3 regions of the Alteromonas sp. ABV4_150 genome follow, and region 1 is predicted to be linked to each of the others. Evidence: predicted binding sites of a transcription regulator. Region 1 holds the regulator's gene; each other region holds the start of a gene.
The links. The regulator LexA, encoded in region 1, represses DNA repair genes until DNA is damaged. The targets are predictions, from matches to a motif close to TACTGTATNNNNATACAGTA.

Region 1 (8,342 bases):
AAATAAACCTTGCGTAGTAGAGCGCACCGAAAAACGCGGCGAAAAACATCACTTCAGAGAAAATAAACCAGCTCATCCCTTGTCGATAGGAACGGCCTAGCTGGTCGCTGTAAAGCCCGGCCATAGACTCATCAATTTGGTTTTTAAACCAGCCCACTAGCATAACTAGCAGCACGGCTATTCCTGCCAAGAGGATATGTCCTCCATAACCGGTTTCACCTCTAGTTGCCTGCACCACATAATTGCCTGCGCCAACGGCGATAAGAAACAGCGCCACGGCGCCTACGATGGGCCATGGGCTTTGTGCGGGTACATAGTATTTTTGGTATTCGTGATTCTGTACTTCGGTTTGCATTTTCTTCTCCTTATCCCTTCTGCTTATTCACCAGTTGATGGGGTTGAAGCCATAAAGGGATTCGGTGTTGTCGTTAGGTCACTGGCTCGCGCTGTGACGTCATAGAGTGTGTACTGCAAGGTAAAAAATGTTATATCTTCGGGTAGCTGCGGGTCGACGTAGAACTGCATGGGCATGTAGGCCTCACTTCCCGCCTCTAATGGCTGTTGATTGAAGCAAAAGCACTCTGTCTTGTTTAAGTAGAGCGCCGCTGTGCCGGGGGATACAGAAGGTATCGCTTGAGCAACGATGTTACTTGATGCAGGGTTTCTCACATAAAACGATACCGTGTTAAGCTCGCCAGGGTGCACCTTCACACGCTTAGTTTCGGCGCGAAACTCCCATGGCATTCCAGTATTGGTGCGAGTGATAAACTCTACGGTCACTTCACGTGACTCATCAATCTCAACTGATTGGTAAACTGCTGCCGTGTTCTCAGTTTTGCCATTAATTCCCGCTACGTCACAAAATACGTCATACAAGGGGACCAAGGCGAAGCCAAAGCCAAACATGCCAATGACAATAGCAACAAGCTTGATAACCATCTTGTTATTTGCATTTTGCTGTGACATTACGCAACCTCCGGGTAACTTCACTAGTGAAGCTTGTTAAACGCTTGTATAACCGCTTATTTACTCCACTGTCAGCACTATGTGAATGCCATCCTTACCGCTGCTTTTTAGCACTTTACAAGAATGGCTAATTCACAAACGCCACCTACCGTTACTTCACGACAGGTGGTGTTTCAAACGTGTGGTAAGGCGCAGGTGATGGAATTTCCCATTCCAACCCTTCAGCGCCATCCCAAACTTGCGCCGATACTGCTTCACCTTGCTTTTTGCACGCCTTGATAAGCAGGGCAAGAAAGATCAGCTGAGATAAGCCGAAAGCAAAACCACCCAAGCTTATCCATTTATTGAAATCAGCGAACTGTAATGCATAGTCAGGAATACGACGTGGCATACCTGCTAAACCAACAAAGTGCATAGGGAAAAACAAGACATTTACCGATATCAAGGAGCACCAGAAATGCCATTTAGCCAAGGTAGTGTCGTACATTTTGCCTGTCCATTTAGGCAACCAGTAATACACGGCCGCCATAATTGAAAAGACTGCCCCAGTTACCAGAACGTAGTGGAAGTGAGCCACAACAAAGTAGGTGTCATGATATTGGAAATCCACAGGTGTTATCGCCAGCATTAACCCTGATAAGCCACCAATGGTAAACAGAACAATAAAGGCAATAGCAAACATCATTGGCATTTCAAAGCTTAGTGAACCACGCCACATGGTTGCTACCCAGTTAAACACCTTAACCCCAGTAGGAACCGAGATAAGCATGGTGGCAAACATAAAGAACATCTCCATGTACACCGGCATGCCCGTGGTAAACATGTGGTGAGCCCACACCACAAATGAAAGCAGTGCGATAGACGCTGTGGCGTACACCATAGACGCATAGCCAAATAGCTGCTTTCTGGAAAAGGTAGGAACAATTTGCGAGATAATGCCGAAAGCAGGCAAAATCATGATGTACACTTCAGGATGCCCAAAGAACCAAAAAATGTGCTGGAACATAACTGGGTCGCCGCCACCTGCAGCATCAAAGAAACTCGTTCCGAAGAACTTATCCGTTAATACCATGGTTACCGCACCGGCAAGTACGGGCATAACGGCAATAAGCAAGAATGCGGTGATAAGCCACGTCCACACAAATAGCGGCATTTTCATCCAGGTCATACCCGGCGCACGCATATTGAAAATAGTCACAATCACGTTAATCGCGCCCATAATGGAGGAAATACCCATAATGTGAACCGAGAACACGAACAGCGCGGTGGAATCGCCACTATAGGTTGTTGAAAGCGGCGCGTAGAAAGTCCACCCGAAGGCAGGGCCACCACCTTCCATAAATAGCGAGCTAAGCAGAATTAAAAAAGCGCCAGGTAAAATCCAGAAGCTCCAGTTATTCATCCGCGGCAACGCCATATCTGGAGCCCCAATCATCATCGGGATAAGCCAGTTTGCTAGCCCCGTAAAAGCGGGCATTACGGCACCAAAAACCATGATAAGCCCATGCACCGTAGTCATTTGATTAAAGAAATTTGGTTCAACAATTTGTAGGCCGGGCTGAAACAATTCAGCGCGGATCACCATGGCCATTGCACCGCCAACTAAAAACATAATAAAGGCAAACCACAGGTAGAGTGTGCCAATGTCTTTGTGATTAGTAGTAAACAGCCAGCGCGTTATTCCTTTGGGAATATGATCGTGGTGCTCATGGTCATCATGTAGGTGACCACTGTGAGGCGCAGAGGTATCTGGCGAAATAACTTCAGTTGCTTTGCTCATTTTTCTGCTCCTAGTTTCCGTTTGCCACTGCATTGACGTCTTTGGCCTGAACCATATCGCCCGTGTTATTACCCCACGCATTGCGTTCGTAAGTGACTACCGCTGCAATTTCTTTAAGGCTAAGCATTTTGCTAAACGCCTGCATAGCCGTACCCGACTTACCATGTAGGACAATGTCGATGTGACCTTGTTGATCTTCTAACGCCATCTTGCTGCCTTTAAGTGCTGGGAATACACCTGGTAAGCCCTCACCATTTGGCATATGACAGGCTGCACACGTAGCGTTATAAACGCGCTCGCCTTCTTTCATTAATTCGTCCATAGACATATTCATAGAAAGTAGACGCTGCTCTTCTTCTTTGGCTTGACGAACAATTTCTTCTTGTTCGCCCATCCATTTATCAAACTCAGCGGGTTCTTTAGCGATAACCACGACTGGCATGTAACCATGGTCTTTTCCGCATAGCTCAGCGCATTGCCCCCGATAAATGCCTGGCTCGTTGACCTTAGCCCAAGACTCGTTAATAAAGCCGGGGTTGGCATCTTTTTTCACAGCAAAGTCAGGTACCCACCAAGAGTGAATAACGTCATCTGAAGTGATAAGAAAGCGTACTTTTTTTCCAGTAGGGATAACCAATGGGCGGTCAACTTCCAACAGGTAGTTATCTGTTTTTTGAAACTTGTTCTCTATTTGCTCGCGTTGAGTAGCAAGCAGAGAATAAAACTCTACGTCGCTGTCCATATACTTGTAGTGCCACTTCCACTGTGAGCCTGTTACTAGCACAGTCATATCTGGCTCAGATGTGTCTTCCATTGCAATAAGGGTGTTCGCCGCAGGCACAGCCATAAAGATTAGAATAAGAAAAGGAACAACGGTCCACGCAATTTCAACCTTCACGTTTTCGTGAAAGTTAGCCGGCTTAGCACCACGAGACTTCCGATGCAGATACATTGAGGCAAACATAACCCCAAACACTACAACCGCAATCCCTACGCATATAAAGAACATCAGCATATGCAGGTCGTAAACCTGCCCGCTGATGTCGGTGGCACCGCGTCTTAGATTAAGTGAAGAAGCCTCTTCACTGACTTCTTGGGCAAGAAGCAAAGGAGAAAAAAGCAAAAACGGTATAGTTGAACACCATTTTGCGAAAACGGTCGTTAGTTGTTTCACTCAGCACCTCCGTAATAGCAAGACCAAAAACGCTGATATTTTTGCGCGATGCCCTACCAAATGGTTTGCGAACGATTGACCCATAACCTCAACTTGTAAAACAAATTTAGAGCCATTGTTATTATTTTGTTAATCTTTGTCTAAGAATTGCGCAATAATTCCGTGCCGTCTAGTCTTTTCTGTTAAAAATTTAACGAAATGTTCAATTTTTAATCATTTGCAATGGCAGCCTAACGTTACGTTTTGAATAAAGGAGTAAATTGGTAGCTGTTGAGACGGGGTAAAATCAAACGCGCATTTTGAACAACGCATGTGAGTTTACGAGCAATCATTTGAGCGAAAAATCAACGAGTAACGCGCTATCGATATTTATTTTCAAACAAATTTTCAAACAAATTTTCAAATAATGAATGCATACCTAAAAATTCATTCATAGGCAGAATGGCTTTTGCGTGCTGCTTAATATTTATACTTGAGGTCATGATTATACGAGGTATTGCGCGCTGCTAACTTGAGAAAACTAGCATAAATATGGCAACAAAAGGCATTAAAAAAGCGGCTAGGGCGCCGCTTTTCGCTGAAGATGTTAAAACCTTACATCCAGTCGGCGTTTCTTATGACACCCACGGCAATACCTTCTATAGCAAAAGGCTCGCTTGCAAGATCTACTTTAATTGGCGAAAACTCTTCATTTTCGGCATGGAGTAACACTTCACGACCGCGTTTCTCTAAACGCTTAACCGTAACGTCTTCATCCACCCGCGCCACAACGACCTGACCATTGTGGACATCAGTCGTGCGATGCACCGCGAGGAGATCACCATCTAAGATACCGATGTCCTTCATACTCATGCCGTTTACGCGAAGCAAAAAGTCTGCCTGAGGCTGAAACAAAGCAGGATCGACTTTGTAGTGCGATTCTACATGTTCTTGCGCCAAAATTGGCTCACCAGCCGCTACGCGCCCGATTAGAGGCAAACCTTCTTCTTCTGGTGCTGTATCCTCAAGGGGGATATTGAGCTTAATACCACGGGAGGTACCAGGTAAAATTTCAATTACGCCCTTACGCGCCAATGCTTTCAAATGTTCTTCTGCTGCATTGGCAGAACGAAAACCAAGTTGACGAGCAATTTCCGCACGTGTAGGCGGCATTCCCGTTTCTTGCATGGTTGTTTTAATAAGTTCTAAAACTTCAGTTTGTCGAGCTGTGAGTGGGCGCATAAAAGACCTGTCTGTTCATACAGTTCCTGTAAGTATATACACCTAAAAACAAATAACAAGCACTTGCCGCGTCTTTTGCTACACGCATGAGTCTGCGACAAGTGCAGTATCCTTATTTTGCCAGAAGGGCCATGTCCGAGTTACCTATTTGTAGCTCCAACTCTCCATCGCTGTTTTGGCGGGTACGCATACCATCAACGTTTTGCAGCCCCAATAATGGACTGTGCCATACCGTATGCCCTTTATTATCAATCTCAACTACTTGGTACCCGATGCTGTCATAGTAATCATACGAATAGTCGTAATCATCTGGCTGATGGATGGCGAGGATCGACTGGTTAGACGATGTCGTTGGTATAGCTGCTATCTTCTGAGGGTAAAAAGACAGCGCTATAGTCTCTTTCAATGCTAACGCTTCGCTTGTCACGTCATACACATTGATAGTTGAATAATCTCTATCCAGACACACAAACTCAAGGTCACTATCGCTATCAAAATTTACTGTGAGCAGTTGATCGCAAGTAGTTTCCAACTCATTTAACTCAACGAACTCACCGTCCTGCATTTTATAGAGCTTGAACGAACGATACCCCCCGACAGCAAAATAATGCACTCCATTACTTTCTGAAACAGCCAGCGCGTTGATTGAAAAGTCGTTGTTTATCGCGTCAATTAGCACCTGATTTTCAATATCAAACGCTTTAAGTCGATCGTTTTCCACGACAACTGCATCAGCGTAACTGTCGTTATTCACATCTAGTGCTTCAATAAATGATATTTGACTGTTGTGATTTTGACTCAGTGTCCACTGAACAGAATTATCCGAAAGTCTCACCACATTGAACGACGAATTATAGTCCAGCGCCCCTATTAATAACTCACCCACACCGTCATTATTGTAATCTGTAACGACCGGCTTGCTGTAGTTATAGGCGTCTTCACCAACTTCGCCACTTATCGCAAACTCATCGTCTTTGTTTACTGATAGAATTTGAATAGATGAATCGTAATTGCTTGTGTCACTGACAAAGACAGCTCTTTCGTCATTGTCACCGTAGTGAGCCCAGCCTGCAGCGTGATATGTATAAGCGCGCGGCGCACTTTCAATATCTGTCAATGCGTACTCACCGCTAGCGTTCTGCTGTGCGACTAAAACTTGGTTGTCACCAGTCCAAATGATATCGGGCACATTGTCGTTATCTAAATCATCGATAAGAAGTGACATAGCACTGTACGTGTTGTGAGCGATAGCCCACTGCTCAGAAATTTGACCCGCATCGAATACAAAGCCTTTCACCTGTCCCCACTGACATTCGGATACCACCACGAGCCCTTTAGCAGCGGAGCTTTCATTGGTGTAGGCTATATCGCAAATGTCTGGATGTTCCAGCGTGGCTAAACTGTTTTTCGATACTGCTGAGTAAATTGAGATATGGTTCCAACTATCAGCACCGATGATTTCATCGACACCATCGTTACTCATATCGCCCACCACAACAAACATGTTGCTAAACCCGCTGCCATACAGCCATTGGTTGGTACCACTATCAATGTCAAATACGTAACCGTTGTTCGTTACCATCTCTATCGAAGCGTCATCATCTACATTACCAAAAGCAATATTATTTACGCCGTCGATATCATACTGCTGTAACTGTTCACCCGTTTGAACATCAACAATGACAATCGCGTTCGGATCATAATAGTCATCACCGTATAAATAAGCGACTTCATCAATCCCATCGCCATTAACGTCATAAAACAATCCAGAAACTATACTTCCTTCTACAACGAACACCGCTTCGGCATTACTTTCACGGTCTTTTATAACAGACATACCCTGTTGTGTAAGAAGGTAGATCTCATCGTTATTGTCACCGTCAACATCCTGGGAATGCACGCCCCTAATTTCACCTTTAGTGGGCAGTTTATAGGGATATACGTAGGTATTTTTGAGCGAATTTCCCTCTAACGAAAAAGTACCCACACTTCGCTCATTAATTGATACAAGCTCTTTTACACCATCAGATGAAGCGACTGCAAATCCGTGATTATAAATTGGTGTCATCGCCGTTGCGCGTGCGTAGGCTGGGGCTTTATTTGCGTAAGCCTTGATCTCTAGGGTTTGTAAATTCTCCTCGCCATCTAAGCTAGCAAAATTAAAAATATACGTTTGCTCGTTGAACAACTGACTCTCAGGTACCTGCCAAGTCAATAAGCCTTCGTCATCGAGGGTTACGCCTTCAGGCGCTGATACAAGCTGCCCTGCAGAGTCATTATTAATTTTATCGGGGTCCGTCATGCTCACAGTGAACTCGACGTAACCACCAGCAGCTACCGATTCAGGCATATTGGAAACGACAAGTGTCATTGGGGAGTCACTGATAGTAATAAATAATGGTTGCGACTCAACAACGTTTACACCGTCGGACACAACCATAGTTACTTTAAGTTCATCACCGAACACCGCGTTGTATGCAGGCAATGTGCTTCCGCTAACGCCCTCTAGAACAACGTTGTTAATATACCAACGGTAGGATATTGACAAATCAGGTTCAGGCGTATCAGAGTCGTAATAATACCCCTCATCAACGGTTATATCGTCAGACGTGTAAACAGGGTCATAAGCAAAGTAATAAGGTTCACCTGCAACGGGAGGTGCTGAAATGGTTTCTATATCGGATAGGACAATATTCGCGATATTACTGCTTGCAAAGGTCTCGATACTGCTGAAAAACACGCCAATATCATAGGTATCATCACCGTCGGAATCTTCACCATAGCGAACCGCGCCCTGCATTAAATCTATGCCTGCCGTTTTATCGCCCTTTACGACAAGGGAACCTTGGTAAGCATAAGGTAGCCCTCCTTCCTCAGACAAGTAAGAAAACTCTAGTTTACCTTTAGAGCCGATATGTATTGTCCCCTCAAATTCAGAGGAGTAACTAATACTTCTCATACCGTCAAAAGAGGTAGCGTTTATTTTGTAGGTCTCGCCGTTAAATGTAGCAGTCAGATATTGTGTGTATTCTTCGTTGTAATAACCCGTGCGTGAGTCGTAGCTTAAATCAGCTTTCATTAGCCCTTTTAGCGTTACGCGTTGGCTACCTCTTCCTACCGAAAGACTCGTGAAATACGAGGTGGCCTCAAAGTTGTCGTCGTCTGATTTAGTAATAGCGACTGAAAGTTGGCCGTCGTGAT
Region 2 (8,342 bases), 290 kb from region 1:
AAATTCTACACGGTGGCGTAACAGCGACTATGCTAGACACCATCGGTGGTTTAGTTTCAATTATAGAGACCATCAAGCAAACCACAGAAGAGCACCTTGAAGACCTGCAGATTAGATTGCCCACCATGGGTACGGTTGATATGCGTGTTGACTACTTGCGGCCAGGACGAGGCGAACGCTTTATTGCAACAGCGGTTATTATACGTAAAGGCAGTAAGTTAGTGGTTTGCAGAATGGAATTACACAACGAAAAAGGCGACCATATAGCTTTCGGCACAGGTACTTACATGCTGGGGTAGCATTCTTATCCATGGGTATGAACCATCTCTGAACGTCAGTGCTTATAAGTCTAAAGGAAGTTAGCGGTAAAATAGGAGGTGTAGCATGGCAGAGCCATTACCTGATTTGATAGAAGAGATTGTTACCGAAAGTATGGCTGATGATCCGGCTACCTTACTTGCTGCTTTAAGCGGGCAAGACGAGGTCTATATTGCATCGCTGCTAGAGTCACTGCCCGTTGAAGAGCGTCTAGCCGTGTGGGACGGTATTTCTCGCGACCGCAAGCTCGATGTGCTTGTTGAGATGCGTAGCGATCCCCGTGAAATCCTAATCGACAATACGCCTCATAATGAATGGGCGTCTATATTTGCTGATATCGATGCCGAAGATTTACTAGAGCTACTGGATTCACTGCCAAAACGCCTAGTCGATATGGCGTATGAGTCACTTGATTCTAAAGAGCGAAAATACTTCAGAGAAGCCACACAATTCCCTGATAACCAAATAGGGCACTGGGTTAACCACGAACAGTTAGTGCTGCCGTCGAACGCCAAAGTACGCGAGGGTTTGCGCTTGTTAAGGCGGGATATTCCTCAGCACTGCGATAGTATTTTTCTGGTGAACCGCTCCGGTCAGTTTTCTGCCTTGGTTAAAATAAGTCACCTGTTTAATGCACAAGATCACGTGTCGCTATTTGACTTATCTGAAGAGAACGTGGCCACTATTCAGGGAGAGGATGACACCATGAATGCATCACTTCTTGTACAGCGCTCAGGGTTGGCGTCGCTGCCGGTAGTTGATGAGAACAACAAACTACTTGGCCGTTTAGATGTGACCTCGGCGAGTGAATTGGTCAATGAGTTTTATGAACGCCAAGTGATGGCTTCGGCCGGTATGGATGAAGACGAAGATTTATTCTCACCTGTGGCAAAAAGTGCCAAAAACCGCGCCCTATGGCTTGGTATAAACCTGCTTACCGCGTTTATGGCGTCTTGGTTTATCGGACTATTTGAAGGTACGCTACAACAAGTTGTTGCCCTTGCGGTGTTAATGCCCGTGGTGGCAAGTATGGGCGGCATTGCAGGTAGTCAAACGCTTACTCTTATTGTACGAGGGCTTGCGCTGGGGCAGGTGACCCCTGCCAACTTAAGGGCGCTCATGGTAAAAGAGTTGAAGGTGGGCGGGGTCAATGGTGTTATATGGGCGTTGGTTATAGGCATTGTGGCTTATTTCTGGTTCACTGACGCTATGCTTGGTTTGGTGATTTGTTTAGCCATACTGTTCAATATTGTAGCTGCAGCCTTGGCTGGAGTGTTCGTACCCGTCATTTTAGACAAGCTAAAAATAGACCCTGCACTGTCTGGTTCGGTCATACTGACCACTGTCACTGATATTGTCGGTTTTGTAGCGTTTTTGGGTTTAGGAACCCTCTTTCTTCTGTAACCCGTTTACTAGGTATACTTAAAAATTACGTAAAAGCCACGTTTATATAGGGCTACAGCTTATAAAGAAGGGGGGCCCATTACACTCAGTGTGGCTTTTACACTGAATATTTCGCGCAGTTTGTGGCCTTTGCCGCATTGGAAAGCGTTAAGGGTTGTGTATTCATCTAACCTGATAAACAATACGCGCCTTCTTAACCTGAATCTCGTTGGAGCCAGCCTTGTCTAAGCAAGCCAGTGCCGCCCAAGTCGGCGTTATTTGCGCGATTGCCGCATACAGTATGTGGGGTGTTGCACCTGTCTACTTCAAACAGTTGATGGTGTTACCTGCTGCTGAAATACTTATGCACAGGGTAATCTGGTCCGTTGTGCTTTTAGTTGGATTAATTGCTGCGCTAAAACAATGGCCAAAAGTAGGTGCTGCCTTTCGCAATAAGCGGGTTATGCAGATTTTGTTTGTAGCCGGGCTGCTGCTGGGAGCAAACTGGCTTTTGTTCATCTGGGCAATCAATAACGATCATATTCTTGATGCAAGCCTGGGTTATTATATTAATCCCCTTATCAACGTTTTCTTAGGTCGTCTTTTCTTAGGCGAAAGGTTACGCAATCTGCAGCGCGTAGCGGTTGGACTCGCAGTTATTGGCGTGGCAATTCTTATTTTCTCATACGGCCACGTGCCCTGGATTGCCTTAGTACTCGCCGGAAGCTTCAGCGTGTATGGCTTATTGCGTAAGCAGGTGGCAGTAGACTCGCTACCAGGTCTATTCATTGAAACCTTAATGTTATCGCCATTAGCTATCGTCTACTGGGTATTCTTTGGTTCTGAGTACAGTAACTTATTGAATAACGACGCTACCTTAAACTCCCTTATTCTAACGGCAGGTATTGTTACCACTGCGCCCCTGCTTTGCTTTACTGCTGCGGCAAGGCGCATCATGTATTCCACATTAGGCTTTTTTCAATACATAGGGCCAACGCTCATGTTCATATTAGCCGTCTATCTTTATGGCGAGCCCCTCGAAGAGTCACGCTTGGTTACTTTCGGCTTTGTGTGGCTTGCACTTATCTTGTTTAGTGCCGACTCGTTAGTTAATTACCGCAGTCAACGAAAAGCACAAAAACAAATAATAAAAGAGAGTATGGAATAAGCCAGCAAAACACTCGGCGCCTGCAAGCCATTAAAAGGTAGGGTTTAAAGAAATAGCTGATGAAGCTAAGGTAAGGATCCTTGCTCTCGACGAGGTGTATCAAGAGGGTCGCACTTCACTTGGTTACGCCCACTATTTTTGGCAGCATACAGTTGCTTGTCTGCAAGGCTTAGTAGCTTATCCACGCTCTGAGTATGAACGCCACTAACTCCAATACTGCAGGTCACTTTTATATCGGTTTTGGGAAGCTGGATAACTTCAGCTTCTACCACTTTTCTAAAATCTTCTAAGCGTTCGCAGGCTTCATCAAGAGGCGTTGAAGGCATGTAAATACAAAACTCTTCACCACCAAAGCGCGAAATAATTTCATCAGGGAAGTAAAACTCAATGAGTGCCGCCATGGCCTTTAGCACAATGTCACCGGCGTCATGGCCATGGGTATCGTTAATTGATTTAAAGAAGTCGAGGTCGATAAGTGCCAAGGCATGATCATCAGATAAATTTTGATGCTGTACCGTTACCATGTAAAAGAAGTGGCGTCTGTTGGGAAGGCCCGTCAAATAATCCGTATTCGCCACGCGGCGAATTTCTTCAACACTTTCTATATATTCGACGTTTTGCATTACGCGACACAAAAACTCTTCATGACAGTACGGTACGCGCAAGAAGTCATTAGCGCCGCTTTTGATAAAGTGTGCAGACATTAGCATACCTTTACCTCCAGCAACGCCCATTATGGCTAGCTGCTCTTTAGAAAATGCTTTTCTTAGGCTAGCGACAAAATGTGTTCCCGTCATGTCGGGCAGCGTATCATCAGTGATGACAAGACGTACATTTTTGTGTTCAGAAAGGCACTGCATTGCGTCGGTAGCTGTTAAACATTCAAAGGCAATAAAATTATGACGCTGAAGTAATGAAACCGTTTTTGAGCGTAAAACACGATTGGTACTCACCACTACAACGCCGGTAGATTTGTTTTTTTCTAGGCGGCTGATCAAGCGGTTAAGATAGTCGTAGTTTTGCGAATTTTCTTTGGGAATGTAATCGACAACATCTCGTTCAAGAACCTTGTCGCGAATAGCATTATCTAGGTTCTCTGTTGTTGCAATGGTAGGAATAAAAGATCCGACGGCAAAGTCGATGGCTTCCCCTTTAGGCGCATCGGGTAATGAGTAAGCAACAATGGCACACAAGAAACTTTCAGGCATTTCTTGTGCAAAGCGTACCTTTCCTTCGGTGAGCGACGTAGCGCCCACGGGCGTAAGGCTAGAACGGCGTACTAACTTCGCAATAAGTTCAAGGTTGCCTTCACCATTTTCGATGATCAGCACGTGTTGCTGCATACATTCCAACTCAGAGTTAGGCTACCTTGCCAATTAATAACGCTACGCCTTCTCCAGTTTTGCGTAAGCAAGTACCAGCCATTTACTGCCAAATTCATCGAAGTTTACTTGAACTCGACCATGCTCACCACTGCCTTCGTAGTTAAGCACAATACCTTCCCCGAATTTACGATGCACTACGCGCTCACCTAAACTAAAGCCTGTTTCTTCAAAACTGGCGTGCGAGGTAGCTTGGCTAAAGCGATTGTGTACAGGCCGCGATATAGTGGATTTTAGTCTGACTTCTTCCACGCAATCTGCTGGCATCTCGCGAATAAAGCGCGAAGCCGTATGATACTTATCTTGACCATATAATCGACGACTTTCTGCGTAAGTGATATACAACTTTTGCATAGCGCGAGTCATACCAACATAGCAAAGTCTGCGTTCCTCTTCCATCCTGCCTGGTTCGTCGTTGGTCATCTGGCTAGGGAACATACCTTCTTCCACGCCAGCTAGAAACACCAATGGAAATTCAAGGCCTTTTGCAGTGTGGATAGTCATCATTTGCACAGCATCTTGGTCTTTATCTGCTTGGGTTTCCCCTGCTTCAAGGGAAGCGTGGGCCAAAAACGCGGCCAGCGGCGACATTTCTTCCGCTTCTTCAGGTACGATAAAAGTCTTACAAGCACTGACCAGCTCTTCCAAGTTTTCAAGTCGAGCCTGGGCCTTTTCTCCGCGTTCTGCTTGGTACATGGCGTACAGGCCTGACTGGCGAATGGCTTTATCGGCCTGCTGGTCAAGAGGCTCGTCTAGCGTGGCTTGCTCTAGCTCGGTAATAAGCAAAACAAAGCTTTGCATAGCGTTTAATGCACGGCCTTTAAAGCCACCTTCGTTGATAAGCAGCTGGCTGGCTTGCCACATAGAACAGTTATGCATACGTGCAGTGTCGCGCACTTGTGAAAGGGTTTTCTCACCAATACCGCGACTTGGAGTGTTTACCACACGCTCGAAAGCAGCATCGTCGTGCGGGTGGCTGACCATGCGCATATAGCCAAGGGCATCTTTAATTTCTTGGCGTTCGAAGAAGCGCAAACCACCGTAGATGCGATAGGCCAACCCTTCATGTAGCAGGGCTTCTTCCAGTACTCGAGACTGGGCGTTGTTTCTGTAAAGAATAGCGGTGTCGCTAAGGGCGTTGCCTTGATTTAGCCAGTCTTTAATTTTTGAAACAATGAAGCGGGCTTCGTCGAGTTCGTTAAAACCGGCATAGACAGAAATAAGTTCGCCCTGGGCATCTTCTGTCCACAGCTCTTTCCCTAAACGGCCCGTGTTGTTGTCGATAACCGTATTCGCTGCTTTCAGAATGTTCCCAGTAGAACGGTAATTCTGCTCAAGACGAATAGTGGTAGGTTCATTAAAGTCTTTAAGAAAATGCTGAATATTATCTACGTTTGCACCGCGCCAACCGTAAATAGACTGATCGTCGTCGCCAACAATCATAATGTTGTTATTGTTGCCGCTACAAAGCATGCGAAGCCATGCATATTGGATATTGTTGGTATCTTGGAACTCGTCAACTAACACAGCACGGAAACGGCGCTGATAGTGGGCCAACACTTCAGGGTTCTTTGCCCATAACTCGTGAGCGCGCAGCAATAACTCGGCAAAATCTACCAAGCCTGAACGGTCGCAAGCGTCTTGATATGCAGCGTAAACTTCACGCATGGTCTTTTGGATATGATCGCCATGGGTCTCGATATGCTGAGGACGCAGGCCTTCGTCTTTATTACCGTTTATGTACCACTGGATTTGACGAGGGGCCCAATGCTTTTCATCTAAATTCATGGCTTTTAAAATGCGGCGAATCAAACGGTACTGATCGTCAGAATCGATAATCTGAAAATTTTCAGGCAAATTTGCTTCAGCGTGGTGTGCGCGTAATAGGCGATGTGCAAGCCCGTGAAAGGTACCAATCCACATATTGTGTAGGCTGCGGCCCATCAATGATTCAATACGGCCACGCATCTCTTTCGCTGCCTTATTGGTAAAGGTAACCGCTAAAATAGAAAAAGGTGCGATGTTTTCGACTTCCATCAACCACGCAATGCGATGTACTAATACACGGGTTTTACCACTACCTGCGCCAGCTAATACTAGAGCATTAGACAATGGGGCTGCTACTGCTTCACGCTGTTTATCGTTAAGCTCGTCTAGCAGTCGAGATACATCCATAGTTGGCACCTGTTAGTTGATATTGTTACACATTCAGCAGCACGCTATTATGCCATCAGCCTGTTAATTTATACAGTCCAGTTTTTCGCCCTTTTTGTTAAATAAAAGCGCGTTTTTTTGCCTATCTAAGGTGTTCGGTTATCCACGCCTCTCAATGAAAGAAACGGGCGCTTTAACCGTTCTAATTAAGCAGTGACAGAGCCTAGTGTGGCCGACGTAAGGCTCATGGGTACGCAAATAAAAGATACAGTTATTAGCTATAACGAATTAATACGATAAATTGATCGAATTATGCGCTTGGCAGGTATCACATCGGTATTGCATCACGCCAAACTCGGGTAAACTTTCTGTTCTTTCATTTGTTTACCTCTGCACTTTCATACAAGGCGAGAGTTAGCAAAAGAGTTAAGCCACTTTAGGCAAGCTGAAAAAGCACACGGCCCCAATTTTTTACGACGTATATTGGCACACAGACAGCACACTAACGGGACATGCTCATGACCGCACTTTCAACGCCCATCGATTTCTGGTCGACGCTCAAACAAGAAGCGCAAATTGTTGCTGACAACGAACCTTTGCTATCTAGCTATGTGCATGCAAGTGTTCTTGCGCACCATAATTTCGAGTCGTCGCTAAGCTTCATTTTGTCAAACAAAATGGCAGATGACGTGATGCCTGCGATTGCTATACGTGAGGTGTTCGACGAAGCTTACTTATTAGAGCCTGGCATTAGCGAGGCAGCTATCGCCGATATTATCGCGATAAATGCGCGGGATGCCGCAGTGAATGACTACCTAACTCCCTTGCTTCACTTTAAAGGTTTCCACGCCGTGCAGGTGCACCGGATGGCGCACTATCTTTGGGTTCACGGACGCCACCAGTTAGCCTTATTTTTGCAAAGCCGTAATTCATCAAGTTTTGGTGTAGACATCCACCCAGCTGCGCGAATTGGCAAAGGTGTTATGTTCGATCACGCTACCGGTATTGTGGTGGGTGAGACTGCGGTAGTAGAAGATAATGTGTCTATTTTGCAGAGCGTAACCCTAGGCGGTACGGGTAATGAGTCAGGCGATCGTCACCCCAAAATTCGCCAAGGTGTGTTAATTGGCGCAGGTGCCAAGATCCTAGGAAATATCGAAATCGGTGAAGGCTCAAAAGTCGGCGCTGGTAGCGTTGTACTGAACAGTGTTCCAGCCCATGTCACTGTGGTGGGCGTACCAGCAAAAGTGGTTGGCAGACCGGTTTGTCAAAGCCCCTGCGAGTCCATGCGCCAAAACGTCCTAGAAGATAACTAAAATATGGGGTCAGAGTACATTAATAATGGGGTCAGAGTACATTTCCCGTTTTATACTTCGTAAAAGTTTAAAGTACTCTGACCCCACGCTTAAGCTATTAAAGTACTCTGACCCCATTATTCATAGGAAGTCGGTTAACTCGTTGAGGTTGTCTAGTGCTACGTGAGGCAATACGCTTACAGGTTCATTCGCTAGCGTCATGGGTCTGTTACAGGCAAACCATGCGGCTTGATAGCCAGCGTTAATCGCGCCTTGTACATCCTTGATAATATTGTCGCCTATGTGAAGAATGTGTTTCGGTGCAATGTGTAAATGTGCTGCGGCTTCATCAAACATGTCGCGGGCTGGTTTCATCGGGCGCGATGTGCTGGCGTGGAGAATGGTTTCAAAATAACCATCAATCCCTATTTTTTCTGCGTTTACATTACCATTAGTAATTCCTATGAGCGGCAGCTTACTGCTTACGGATTTTAACGCTTCGTGCACATCGTCCGCGAGCTCAAAGTTGCTTCTTGCATCGTAAAAGCAGTTGAAACATGCCTCTACTGCATCACTTAGCTCACCATTACTGGTCAGGTCTGTTGTTAACTTTTCAGGGGTCGTATTAGACAGCGCAGCAGT
Region 3 (8,342 bases), 610 kb from region 1:
ACTGTTCGACTATTTCGTCGCACAAAGCAATATCAAGCGGAGGGTAGCACGTGTCGGCTAAGAAAGAATCTTTAGGCAAAACGGTAGGTATTGTTGTTGCCGTATGTTTAGTTTGTTCAATTGTTGTTTCTGGCGCGGCTGTTGGCCTTCGCTCTTTACAACAAACAAACGCAGCTCTAGATAAAAAGAGCAACATTCTTAACGCTGCAGGCCTTTATGAAATGGGCATGAGCAATAGCGCAATTGAAAGCACGTACAGCGAGCGAGTAGAGCAGCGTTTTGTTAATCTTGACGAAGGTACTTTCGTAGAAGCGCCTAAGCCAGATTACGATATGTATAAAGCAGCCAAAGAAACTGAGTACAGCACTAAGGTAACTAACAGCAATGTTGGTTTCCAACGCCGCCCTAACGTGGCAAGTGTTTACTTAGTTCGCGACGACGCAGGTGATGTTTCTCGTATCATCCTTCCTGTACACGGCAGCGGCCTTTGGGATCTTATGTACGGTTTCTTAGCGGTAGACGCAGACGGCCAAACGGTTCGCGAGCTTATTTACTATCAGCAAAAAGAAACGCCAGGACTAGGTGGTGAAGTGCAAAATCCTGCTTGGCAGGACAAATGGGACGGCAAAGAGCTTTACGAAAATGGCGAAGTTGCTATTCGCGTAGTGAAAAATGCTAACCCAAGCAATCCTCACACTATCGATGCGCTTTCAGGTGCAACCCTAACCAGCAACGGTGTTGAAAACACTATTCGTTACTGGGTAGGCGAGCAAGGCTTCGGCCAGTTCCTGAAGAACCAAGCATGGCGTTCATAAGGGAAGTCTCATGGCAGATACTAAAGAAATGAAAAAGGCCCTCTTTGGGCCAATCCTGGACAACAACCCGATCGCCCTACAGGTATTGGGTATCTGTTCAGCACTGGCAATTACCACTAAGCTGGAAACAGCATTGGTAATGTCGCTTGCGCTTACAAGCGTTGTAGCGTTCTCAAACTTGTTTATTTCACTAATTCGTAACCAGATCCCATCTAGCGTTCGAATTATTATCCAGATGACTATCATTGCGTCGTTGGTAATCGTTGTTGACCAAATCCTGAAAGCGTATTCGTATGAAATATCGAAGCAGCTGTCGGTATTCGTTGGTCTTATCATTACTAACTGTATCGTAATGGGTCGTGCTGAAGCCTACGCCATGAAGAGCCCACCTCTAATGAGCTTCCTTGATGGTATCGGTAACGGCTTGGGTTACTCTTTCATTCTAGTTGTAATTGGTACAATTAAAGAGCTATTTGGTTTCGGTACTATTTTAGGTTTCGAAATCCTTCCACTGGTTCAAAACGGTGGCTGGTATCAGGGTAACGGTTTGTTAATCCTACCATTCAGCTCATTCTTCTTAATCGGCGGTATGATTTGGGTTATCCGTACTATCCGTCCTGAGCAAGTAGAGCCTAAGGAGTAAGTCATGGAACATTATTTGTCGTTATTTGTTCGCTCAATCTTCGTTGAGAACATGGCGTTATCACTTTTCTTAGGTATGTGTACATTCCTAGCGGTATCTAAGAAAGTTAAAACTGCTATGGGTCTTGGTGTCGCAGTTATCGTGGTACTAGGTATCTCTGTACCCGTTAACCAAATTATTTATGTAAACATTCTTGCTCCAGGCGCATTAGCATGGGCAGGTTTCCCAGAAGCTGACCTAAGCTTCCTTAACTTCCTAACGTTTATCGGTGTTATCGCAGCGTTGGTACAGATCCTAGAGATGAGCTTAGACAAGTTCTTCCCAGCGCTTTATAACGCGCTAGGTATCTTCCTTCCGCTTATTACTGTTAACTGCGCAATCTTCGGTGGTGTAGCGTTCGCAGTGCAGCGTGAATATAACTTGACCGAAAGCGTTGTTTACGGCGTAGGAAGTGGTATTGGCTGGGCAATAGCAATTGTGTTGCTTGCAGCAGTACGTGAAAAGCTTAAATATGCTGATATGCCTGATGGTGTTCGTGGTCTAGGTTCTGTATTTATGATCGCGGGTCTAATGGCACTAGGCTTCCAGTCATTCACTGGTATTCAGCTGTAAGAAAGCTCGGGAGCATATAAATGAATAATGTAGAAATATATCTAGGCGTAGGCATGTTCATTGCCATCGTTCTAGCGCTGGTATTTATTATCATGTTTGCCAAGTCTAAATTGGTACCAAGTGGTGATGTAACTATCACTATCAATGGTGACCCAGACAAGGCAATCAAAACTGCACCGGGTGGCAAACTTCTTGGTGCACTAGCTGACGCAGGTTACTTCGTATCATCTGCGTGTGGTGGCGGTGGCTCATGTGGTCAGTGTCGTGTAGATGTACACTCAGGTGGTGGTGAAATCCTTCCAACTGAACTAGACCACATCACTAAAGGTGAAGCGCGCGAAGGCTGTCGTCTTTCATGTCAGGTTGCTATCAAGCAAGACATGGAAATTGAGTTGGAAGAGTCGGTATTTGGCGTTAAGAAGTGGGATTGTGAAGTTATCTCTAACGATAACAAAGCAACCTTTATCAAAGAACTTAAGCTTAAAATTCCTAACGGTGAAAGTGTACCTTTCCGTGCAGGTGGTTATATTCAGATTGAAGCGCCAGCGCACCACGTTAAGTACAAAGAGTTCGATATTCCTGAAGAATACCGCGGTGACTGGGAGCGTTTTGGCTTCTTCGACATCGAGTCTAAAGTAGACGAAGAGACTATTCGTGCTTACTCAATGGCGAACTACCCAGAAGAAGAAGGCATTATTATGTTGAACGTGCGTATCGCTACGCCGCCACCTAATAACTTAAGCCTACCTGCGGGTAAAATGTCATCGTACATTTGGAGCCTGAAAGAAGGTGACAAAGCGACTATCTCTGGTCCATTCGGTGAATTCTTCGCGAAAGAAACTGAAAACGAAATGGTATTCGTAGGTGGTGGTGCAGGTATGGCCCCAATGCGTTCTCACATCTTCGATCAGCTTCGTCGCCTTAAGTCTAAGCGTAAGATGAGCTTCTGGTACGGTGCACGTTCACTTCGTGAAATGTTCTATACAGAAGACTTCGACGAGCTAGCAGCAGAAAACGATAACTTTGAGTGGCATGTAGCACTTTCAGATCCTCAGCCAGAGGACAACTGGGAAGGTTACACAGGGTTTATCCACCAAGTACTTCTAGAGAATTACTTGAAAGATCACCCTGCACCAGAAGACTGTGAGTTCTACATGTGTGGACCACCTATGATGAACGCGGCCGTAATCAACATGCTTAAAGATTTAGGTGTTGAGGACGAAAACATCATGCTAGATGACTTCGGTGGCTAAGCTACTCGTTTAAAAGTTAATGAGCATATTAAAAGGGGCGCAAGCCCCTTTTTTGTTGAAGCAAAACGCATAATGCACATTGTTAGTGAAAAATGTGCAAATTAGCTAAGGACAACATCGTGATCCGATTCGGTATTCGAATTTTTCTCGCTTTTGTTGCTATTGGTATTCTTGTACTTGCAAGCTGTAGCGACGAAAAAACGCCTGTAGTGCACCTTCAAGGGCAAACAATGGGCACAACCTACAATGTAAAATACCTTCTAGCTGAAACGCCGGTAGAAGGCTTACAGGCTGAAATAGATGCCCGTCTTGTTGAGGTTAACAAGATGATGTCTACTTACGACCCTACATCAGAGCTCTCACGCTTTAATCAATATCGTTATACCGATAACTTCGCGGTGTCGCCAGATACGTTAACCGTGGTTAATGAAGCCCTGCGCTTGGCAAATCTTAGTGGTGGTGTGCTTGATGTTACCGTTGGTCCATTGGTTAATTTGTGGGGGTTTGGCCCGACTAAGCGCCCTGAAAAAGTACCAAGTCAGACAGACATCGACGATATTCGTCAATATGTAGGGTACAAGAAGCTTTTCAACGACGCCTACAGGCTTAAAGAAAAGCCATCCTATGCTGTACGTCGACCTGTCGACTATTGCTAAAGGTTTTGGCGTTGACGAAGTGGCAGAGATCCTTGAAAAGCACCGTATAGAAAACTACCTTGTGGAAATAGGTGGGGAAATGCGCGTAAAAGGCGAGCGAGGAGACGGCAGTGAATGGCTTATTGCTATTGAAAAGCCGGTTACTACTGAACGCGCAGTTCAAAAAGTTGTCTCAATAGGTGAAAACGCGGTCGCTACATCGGGTGACTATCGTAATTATTACGAAGAAGACGGTGTTCGTTATTCGCACCTAATAGACCCGACTACCGGTAAACCTATCTCACATAACTTGGTGTCGGTCACCGTTGTTCACCCTTCATCTATGACGTCAGACGGTTTGGCTACGGCATTTAATGTGATGGGATGGGAACAAGCAATAGCGGTTGCTGAGCAAGAGCAACTTGCTGTATTCCTCATTCGTCGCACAGAAGACGGATTTGAAGAGTATGCGTCGCCAGAATTTGATAAACTGGTCACAGTTCATAATTAGGGGGTAGCTATGTCTACATTCATTCTTGCTTTTGGTTTCTTTCTAACAATGGTACTAGCTATGGCCGTTGGCTACCTATTTCAGAAAAAATCAATTTCTGGAAGCTGCGGCGGATTAGGCGCACTAGGTATTGAAAAGGCCTGTGACTGTCCAGAACCTTGCGACCGTAAAAAGTCACGTATGGAAAAAGAAGAAGCCCGTCAGAAAAAATTAAACGAGTGGAAGCAAAACCAAATTTTGTAATGCTTATCACATCGTTGACTTAGTATTTAAAAGCGCTGTTTGAGTAAATCGACAGCGCTTTTTTGTTTTTTAGCACTGCCTTCAAATTTAAGTGCGAGCCATTACTTCGATTTAGAAGCCATGATTAGATAGTGTAATTCAGCACTATTAATAATATACTGTCTTTTTGTACAGTTTTACTTTAAAGCTAAAGAATGAAGGCAGGTGATGCGAAAAATTATCCACGTCGACATGGATTGTTTTTACGCCGCAGTTGAAATGCGCGACAACCCAGCTTTGCGCAATATTCCCATCGCTATTGGCGGCAGTGCCGACCGTCGCGGTGTTATCTCTACCTGTAATTATCCCGCCCGTAAATTTGGTGTACGCTCTGCTATGGCTACCGCGTATGCGTTAAAACTATGTCCCAACCTTACTTTAGTGAAAGGCCGTATGGAGGTATATGCCGCTGAGTCGCAAAAAATACGTAAAATTTTTGCAGACTATACCGATCTTATTGAACCCCTATCGTTAGATGAAGCCTATCTGGACGTTACTAACAGTGAGTTTTGTGGTGGCAGCGCTACGTTAATAGCTGAAGAAATTCGTGCTCGTATTGAAAGCGAACTAGGTCTTACCGCCTCAGCAGGGGTCGCGCCCTGCAAATTCGTAGCAAAAGTAGCTAGCGACGAAAACAAGCCTGACGGCATTTGCGTGATCACTCCCGATAAACTTGATGAGTTTGTACGAGAAATGCCGCTAAAGAAAATTCCTGGCGTGGGCAAAGTTACTATGCAAAAGCTGCAGCGCATGGGGCTTAATACCTGCAATGACGTTCGTCAGTATCCTTTCGAACGTATTCAGAAAGAGCTGGGTAAATTCGGTAGTGTGCTGTGGGAACGGGCTCACGGTATTGATGAGCGAGAGTTGTCGGTATCACGAGAGCGCAAGTCTATAGGCGTAGAGCGCACGCTAAGCGAGGACATTCATACTATCGATCAATGTATCGACTTTCTGCCCCATTTGTTTGAAAAGCTTCAGGAAAGAATGGAGAACCATAAGAAGCGGACGGGCAAGCCTGTACGTATTCGCACGCAGGGCGTAAAGCTTAAGTTTAACGACTTTCAGCTAACCACGGTTGAGCATCGCTGTGCCACGCTAGATAAAGCTTATTTTCGTACATTAATGCAGGAAGCTTTTGAGCGAGCAACAGGGCGTGGCATCCGTCTTGTAGGCGTGCATATAGGCCTTGCCGCCGACCAATCGACACAGCAGCTGGTTTTGCCTTTTGAGCAGATTTAATTAACACTAGCGCCTTATTCTCTGACGCAACATATATCTTGAAGGTCACTATGGATTCAATGCAACTTAAAACCCCCGGTCGTTACAAGCATTATAAAGGCAATTTATACGATGTTTACGAAGTAGCCACCCACTCAGAAGATGAAAGCAAGTTAGTGGTATATCGTCCGTGTTATGGCGAAAAGGCTTTATGGGTTCGTCCCCTTGAGATGTTTGTAGAATCGGTAGAAAGAGATGGGGAAACACTCCCTCGTTTTGCTTATGTGGGTGATATTCCTGATGATGAAAAAATGATCTAATTGTGAAATTAGGTCATAGTGTAAGAGGTCTTATCTAAACAGACTTCTTACAAGGAAATAATAATGAAAACTGCCCCTCGTTTTAGCACACATATTATGGCCGCATTCATTGCTGCTAGTCCTTTATTTTATTCGACGGTCAACACCGCAAATGCACAAGATAGATTTGCCGATGTCGAAGTTAAAGCAACAGCGATAAAAGGCTCTGTTCATATGCTTACAGGTGCAGGTGGAAATATTGGTGTATCAGCTGGGGCAGACGGCGTTTTGATCATTGACGATCAATTTGCGCCACTTGCTGAAAAAATAGCAGCTCAGCTAGGTGAGCTAGGCAGCGATAAACCCAAATATGTAATAAACACCCATTATCACGGTGACCACACGGGTTCTAATACGTTTTTCCATAGTCACAAAGGTGCCACCATTCTCGCCCATGAGAATGTGCGCGTTCGACTTGCAGATGATGAAAAGGTAAAACCTGAAGCCTTGCCAACCATCACTTATGAAGACGGGATTAAAATTTACTTTAATGGTGAAACCCTTCATGTAATGCATTTAGCCGTCGGCCACACCGATGGCGATAGCGTAGTGTGGTTTGAGCAACCTAACGTCATGCACACGGGCGACTTATTCTTTAACGGTCGTTTTCCCTATATTGACCAGGGTGCTGGTGGCAATGTAGAAGGCTACATGGAATCGGTAGAGCAGTTGCTAGCAAAAATAGATGACGAGACCATAATCATTCCCGGTCATGGCGATATCAGCAATAAGCAAGAATACACCGCGTTTTTAGCTATGATCAGCGAAACTTTCAACTACGTGAAAGCACTTAAGCAAGACGGCAAAACCCTTGATGAAGTAAAGGCGAAGGGCTTAGATGAAAAATGGGCCGACTGGAGTTGGAACTTCATCAATGAAGAGAAGTGGATAGCTACACTCTATAAAGATGCGTAGAAGCTGAATTTATTTAACTACACAACTACGCGGCTCGAAACTTCCTATGAATCGAAGAGCCGCTGTCTAACTGCTTCCATTTCTAATGCTGCTTTATCTACCTTTCCTGTCTCCATGAAATCTACAAGAATGTTACTGAGCGGCTGATAATAATCCCTACTCGTAGAGCGGTCGAAAAACTGTACTACTCCTTCGGCCTTCTTTAAATTTGAGCTTCCGTGTTGAACAAAGCTTACATCACTTATTTTGGCATTCGGGTGTGCGGGCAGAAAATTAAGCCTTTTATTTAGTTGGGCTTGTACATCATCTTGAATTAGGTATCGCAAAAATACTTTAGCAAGTGATTTTTTTCTGCTGCTTGCGCGAAGAATGAGAAAATCCGTTGGGGCAATTTCAGATTGACTGACGTTTTTGTCCACAAAAGGAAAAGGGATAAATTTGAGCTTTTCAGAAACGGCCTCAGGAATTTGGCTTATTATGAAATTGCCGGAAAGAACCATTCCCACTCTATCGCGATAAAGGAATGGGAGAACTTGCTTTTGTGTGTACTCATCAGCATTTTTTAGAAAACATTGGCTATCAATCATTTTTTTCCACAATTGAAGTACCGCTAGTACCTTCTTATCAGTAAATTTTACATTTCCTTCCATTAACTGATTGTGAAAATAAAGCCCGTTTACTTTGAGATTTAAATAGTCAAGCAGTGACAAAACAGGCCACTTCTCTTGTAATCCTAAACCAATAGGAACAATTTGATTTCGAGACAGTGTTCTGCACGCGCTAAGCAAATCGCTAATACTTTCAAGGCGATTGATATTAAATTCTTGTAGGACGTTTTGGTTGGCAAAAAATCCCCAAAAACCCACTGATAAAGGAACGCCGAACTGCTCTCCTTTATACGTAATCAACTCTTTCATTTCGTTTGGATATTTTCGAAGCTCTGTTTCTGTCCAAAGAGACGTTAAAGGTTCTATCAACCCTCTCTCATTGACCTTTTTTAGCTCGACAGGCCATAACCATACCATGAGATCTAGATTAGGGTTGTCGCTTAACCACAGCTCGGTCATTTGCTTGTAGCCGGTATCATCTGACGATG

Region 2: uvrD (DNA helicase II) is a predicted target of LexA. The motif match lies at 6,485-6,504, and genes of this name have one in related genera.
Region 3: dinB (DNA polymerase IV) is a predicted target of LexA. The motif match lies at 4,869-4,888, and genes of this name have one in related genera.

Annotation. Positions count from the first base shown of each region.
Region 1 covers NZ_CM149971.1:1,703,920-1,712,261, reverse strand. Annotated here, with positions in the region: gene ACYX4M_RS07470 (cytochrome c oxidase subunit 3) at 1-355, opposite strand, end outside; gene ACYX4M_RS07465 (cytochrome c oxidase assembly protein) at 379-966, opposite strand; gene ctaD (cytochrome c oxidase subunit I) at 1,118-2,746, opposite strand; gene coxB (cytochrome c oxidase subunit II) at 2,757-3,920, opposite strand; gene lexA (transcriptional repressor LexA) at 4,515-5,141, opposite strand; gene ACYX4M_RS07445 (hypothetical protein) at 5,254-8,342, opposite strand, start outside.
Region 2 covers NZ_CM149971.1:1,409,984-1,418,325, reverse strand. Annotated here, with positions in the region: gene ACYX4M_RS06150 (thioesterase family protein) at 1-299, shown strand, start outside; gene ACYX4M_RS06145 (magnesium transporter) at 385-1,722, shown strand; gene rarD (EamA family transporter RarD) at 1,943-2,869, shown strand; gene ACYX4M_RS06135 (GGDEF domain-containing response regulator) at 2,935-4,212, opposite strand; gene uvrD (DNA helicase II) at 4,255-6,426, opposite strand; gene cysE (serine O-acetyltransferase) at 6,924-7,721, shown strand; gene ACYX4M_RS06120 (HAD-IA family hydrolase) at 7,842-8,342, opposite strand, start outside.
Region 3 covers NZ_CM149971.1:2,312,733-2,321,074, forward strand. Annotated here, with positions in the region: gene ACYX4M_RS10105 (NADH:ubiquinone reductase (Na(+)-transporting) subunit B) at 1-61, shown strand, start outside; gene ACYX4M_RS10110 (Na(+)-translocating NADH-quinone reductase subunit C) at 51-815, shown strand; gene ACYX4M_RS10115 (NADH:ubiquinone reductase (Na(+)-transporting) subunit D) at 826-1,458, shown strand; gene nqrE (NADH:ubiquinone reductase (Na(+)-transporting) subunit E) at 1,462-2,070, shown strand; gene nqrF (NADH:ubiquinone reductase (Na(+)-transporting) subunit F) at 2,091-3,323, shown strand; partial or broken gene ACYX4M_RS10130 (FAD:protein FMN transferase) at 3,443-4,469, shown strand; gene nqrM ((Na+)-NQR maturation NqrM) at 4,479-4,712, shown strand; gene dinB (DNA polymerase IV) at 4,920-5,993, shown strand; gene ACYX4M_RS10145 (DUF1653 domain-containing protein) at 6,044-6,292, shown strand; gene ACYX4M_RS10150 (MBL fold metallo-hydrolase) at 6,356-7,246, shown strand; gene ACYX4M_RS10155 (ABC transporter substrate-binding protein) at 7,291-8,342, opposite strand, start outside.